DNA from 2 places in the Mitsuokella jalaludinii genome. Region 2 is predicted to be linked to the other one. Evidence: riboswitches for the same ligand, from Rfam matches in the RefSeq annotation. Region 2 holds a riboswitch; the other holds the start of a gene.
The links. Region 2 has a riboswitch for thiamine pyrophosphate ahead of thiS (sulfur carrier protein ThiS). Riboswitches for the same ligand answer to the same signal wherever they lie in the genome.

Region 1 (2,388 bases), 280 kb from region 2:
TGCTCGGCCGGGGTGACGTAGCAGAGGAAGTCCGCGCCGGAGACAGCGGCGAGCGTGCCGCCGATGGCCGCCGTGATGTGGTCATAGCCCGGTGCGATATCCGTTACAAGAGGTCCAAGCACATAGAACGGCGCGTGGCGGCAGAGGCGCTTCTCGAGCTTCATGTTCGCCTCAATCTGATCGTACGGCACGTGGCCCGGCCCCTCGACCATGACCTGGACGCCGCGCTTCCAGGCGCGGTCCACGAGCTCGCCGAGCGTGATGAGCTCCGTGAGCTGGCCGCGGTCCGTCGCATCGGCCGTGCAGCCCGGACGCATGCCGTCGCCGAGGCTGATGGTCACATCGTACTTCTCGCAGATGTCGAGGATGTCGTCGTAGTGCTCGTAGAGCGGGTTCTCCATCTCGTTGTGCAGCATCCAGCCCGCGATGAAGGAGCCGCCGCGGCTCACGATGTCCATGATGCGGCCCTGGCGGCGCATGCGCTCGATGGCGCTGCGCGTGACACCGCAGTGCAGCGTCATGAAGTCCGCGCCGTCCTTGGCCTGCTGCTCGATCGTCTCGAGGATGTCGTCATCCGTCATCTCGACGACGGCGCCGTGCTCGCGGATGGAGCGCACCGTCGCCTGATACAAAGGCACCGTGCCGACCATAATCGGCGAATGCTCGATGATGCGCTGACGCGAGATGTCGATGTTGTTGCCCGTCGAGAGATCCATGACAGCGTCGGCGCCGCAGCGCACGGCCTCATCGAGTTTCTCGAGCTCCGGCTCGATGTCCGGGAACGTACTCGACGTGCCGATGTTCGCATTGACCTTGACGCGCAGTCCCTCGCCGACGCCGCGCGGGCGCAGGTTCTCGTGATTGACATTCGCGCAGATGGCAATCGTGCCGTTTGCCACGCGCTCGCGGATTGTCTCGACAGGGATGTGCTCCTCCTGTGCTACAATCTTCATCGCATCGGTGATGCGGCCCTCACGGGCCTGCTGCATTTGTGTCGCCATGTAACAATACCTCCTGAAAAACAAAAGCCGCCCGGCGTACCGGACGGCAAGATATGCTCTGTCACTTCCCTACGCAGGTCTTAACCCAACAGGTTCCAAGGGTCGGAATACTCCTCTCAGCCAGATGGCTCCCCTAGTGAATCGTCTTTTATGCGGTTTTTACCTGCAGAAGCAAGCTTCTCTATCAGTTTATCAGAATTCATCACAAAATGCAACACCTCGAGAGACTGCCTCAAGGCAGGACAAGGCGGAAGCGGCGCATCGTGCGGCCACAGGTGCAAGGCGCAGGAATCGGCTCGACATAGAGGCCCGTGCGCAGGCGCACGAGCGGCATGGCCTCCGCCAGCAGAGTCGTCAGGACGAGCTCACCGGCTGCCTCTGCCGGCTCTCCGGTCTGCGGGTCGATGACCTCGCCCAGCACGAAATCTTCCTGGAGGTGAAAGGCCAGCTCACCAGGCTCACAGGGCAAAAAAGGCGCCGCCGTGCCGAGCTCCGGCAGGGCCAGCATGTGATAGACCCTGGCCGACGTCATCGCCTGCAGCGACGCGGCGAGCTCAGCGCTCGGCGCGCTCTCATGCAGGAAGATGATGCGCGAGAGCGGCAGTTCGCTGAGGCCGCTGCCGCGCTGCAGCAGGGCATCATCGAGTGCAAGCAGGCGCTCAGGCGTACCGATGAGCGTCTCCGGCGTCACGAGATCCAGCTGCTCTGCCCATCGCTCCGGCTCAGTGCCAAGCATCATGGTGGCCGCGCCGATGAACTCGAGCGCATAGTGGACATCCATGATGCGGCTGTCTGCGCCATCGCCGAGCACGGCTGCAAGCGCGGCATTGTGCAGGCCGCAGGCCACGAGGCTCCGCGTCACCAGTTCGATGCGGTGCGCGATATCGCCATTCGTCGCAAAGTGGACGAACGGCGCCCCCTCGCCACTTGCCGCCCGCATCTGCGAGATGCGCAGCAGGCTCGAGAGCGGCATCGTCAGGAAGTCGAATGATTTCCGGCCCGCAAAATCAGCGGCGCTGAGCAGCGGCAAGGCCTGAAGCGCACCCGTCTCCTTCAACTCCTTCAGCGACTGGCCGTTCATGCCCCGCTCGGCAAACGCCTCGCGGTAATGCGCGCTCTTCTCCGCGGCCCAGCGCAACTGCTTCTGCAGGCGCTTCTCCTGCAGCGCCCGCAGCTCCTCGGGCGCAATCTGTTCCATCGATGGATTGGCAAACAAAGACATCTCTCCTCTTGTCCCGTCGGGCAGCCCGCGGGAATCTCACTGGATATCGAATACGGTCTTATTCGTCTCTGCCGGCTCTTTCGGCAGGACGATGTGAAGCACGCCGTCCTCGAACGAGACGGAGACTTCATCCTTGACGATGCCGTCAATCTCGAAGGTGCGCTC
Region 2 (2,388 bases):
CATCCGCCCGGCGGAGGTCAAGGCCGTCGCTGAGGCTGTCGCAACGCTCTTCCGCGACGAGGGCTACCGCGAGAAGCGCAATCACTGCCGCCTCAAGTACCTCGTGGCGGACCTCGGCGCAGAGCGTGTCGCCGAGAAGATCGAGGCACAGACGGGCGCTCTGCTGCGCGGCGGCGAGGAAGTCACCGCCCCGTGGAACTACGGCCGCTTTTACGGCATCCACGCGCAGAAGCAGCCGGGACTCTGCTACGTCGGCGTCCACGTGAAGAACGGCCACATCCGAGCCGAAGACCTCCGGGCATTTGCCGAGCTTGCTGAGCGCTTCGGCCAGGGACGCCTGCGCACGACGAACTCGCAGAACCTCATCCTGCTCGACATCCCCGAGGGAGAGACCGGGGCACTGCTTCATGATGCAATCTTCAAGGCCTACCCGACGGCGCCGGGGTTCTTCACGGGCTACGCCTCCTCGTGCACGGGCAATGCCTACTGCAACTTCGCACCGATCGAGACGAAGAACCGCCTGCACGAGCTCACGGCCGCGCTCGACGAAGCTTTCCCAGAGGTCGGACAGCCGCTGCGCATCAACCTGACGGGCTGCTTCCACGCCTGCGCGCAGCCGCAGGTCGCCGACATCGGACTGACGGGCGGCCGCGCGCGCGTCGGCGAGGCGGTCGTGCCCGTCTACACGTTGATGATCGGCGGACATCTCGGCGAGGGATCTGCCTTTGCTCGGCCGCTCGAGGGGCGCGTGGCCGACGACAAGCTCCTCGGCCTCCTGGAGGCCCTCGTCCAGAAGTACCTCGCACTGCGCGAGGCGGGCGAGCCGTTCTACGCGACGGTCGCGCGCACGGGCCTCGAGCTTTGGCAGTCTGTCGCCAACCAATACACAATTGCTTGAGAGACGCGTTGACAATGTGAAAGAGTCCGACTATAATAAGAGTTGCAATTGCATAACGGGGGAGCTTGCGGCGTCGTGCACAGCAGGCTGAGAGGGGACTCGTGGTCCCGACCCTTGACCTGATTTGGATAATGCCAACGTAGGGAGATGGAGCGCTTCGCCGCAGGGCAGGCGCAGACGTGAGATGAGCGAAGGAAGACCAAGCAGGTCTTCCTTCTTTTTTTATGCAGACAGGATGGAGATGAACCTATGGTCACGATCAATGGAGAAGCACAGGCCAAAGACGGCACGATGCTCCTGGACTTCCTGAAGGAAGCCGGCTACGACAGCCGGGCAATCGCTGTCGAGTACAACGGCGCGATCCTCGCGAAGGATGCGTACGAGACGACATCATTCAGGGCGGGCGATGTCGTCGAGATCGTCTGCTTCATGGGCGGCGGTGCCTGACGGCCCGCAGCAGCTGCCGTATATGCACAGAGAGATAGAGAAAGAAGACGATAGAAATGACAGAATCCACAAAATCCACGAAATCCATCGAGGAAAAGATGGCCGAGGACAGCTTCACGCTCAGCGGCCACACGTTCCACTCGCGTTTCATTCTCGGCTCGGGCAAGTACTCGCTCGAACTCATCGACGCGGCCGTGCGCTATGCCGAGGCAGAGCTCGTGACGGTGGCCGTGCGTCGCGCGAACACCAAGGAGAAGGAGAACATCCTCGACTACGTGCCAAAGACCGTCACCCTGCTGCCCAATACCTCGGGCGCCCGCACGGCGGAGGAGGCCGTGCGCATCGCGCATCTCGCCAAGGCGCTCGGCTGCGGCGACTTCATCAAGATCGAGATTATGCGCGACTCGAAGTACCTGCTGCCCGACAACAACGAGACGATCCGCGCGACCGAAATGCTCGCCAAGGAGGGCTTTGTCGTGCTGCCCTACATGTACCCCGACCTCTACGCCGCCCGCGCGCTCGTCGATGCCGGTGCAGCGGCCGTCATGCCGCTCGCCGCGCCAATCGGCTCGAACAAGGGACTCGCGACGAAGGAATTCCTGCAGATCCTCATCGACGAGATCGACCTGCCGATCATCGTCGACGCCGGCATCGGCAAGCCGTCGGAGGCCTGCGCGGCGATGGAGATGGGCGCCGCGGCCATCATGGCGAACACGGCTCTCGCGACGGCCGGCGATGTGCCGCTCATGGCCTCGGCGATGCGCGATGCGATCCGCGCCGGCCGCAAGGCATATCTCTCGGGGCTCGGCCGCGTGCTGACGCGCGGTGCCGCCGCTTCCGACCCGCTGACGGGCTTCCTGCATGACTGAGCGTAGAGAACAGAAAGGAAGCGCATTGTGATGACGAATCAGAAAAATAATTTCTTCATCGACTCGGACAAGCTCAGCGAGAAAGCCCTCGCCAAGAAGCACCGCCTGGAGACGGACCCCTCGAGCCGTACCGACCCGATGGCCTACTGGCCCGACATGGAGCAGATCGACCCG

Region 1: it holds a riboswitch for thiamine pyrophosphate, as region 2 does, so the genes downstream of both, thiC (phosphomethylpyrimidine synthase ThiC) here and thiS (sulfur carrier protein ThiS) in region 2, are expected to answer to the same signal.

What each region holds. Positions count from the first base shown of each region.
Region 1 covers NZ_CAKMXA010000001.1:803,007-805,394, forward strand. Annotated here, with positions in the region: gene thiC (phosphomethylpyrimidine synthase ThiC) at 1-1,001, opposite strand, end outside; TPP riboswitch at 1,051-1,146, opposite strand; gene QDI87_RS03710 (phenylacetate--CoA ligase family protein) at 1,234-2,217, opposite strand; gene QDI87_RS03715 (Hsp20/alpha crystallin family protein) at 2,260-2,388, opposite strand, start outside.
Region 2 covers NZ_CAKMXA010000001.1:527,837-530,224, reverse strand. Annotated here, with positions in the region: gene QDI87_RS02445 (nitrite/sulfite reductase) at 1-898, shown strand, start outside; TPP riboswitch at 946-1,061, shown strand; gene thiS (sulfur carrier protein ThiS) at 1,148-1,345, shown strand; gene QDI87_RS02435 (thiazole synthase) at 1,444-2,214, shown strand; gene thiH (2-iminoacetate synthase ThiH) at 2,245-2,388, shown strand, end outside.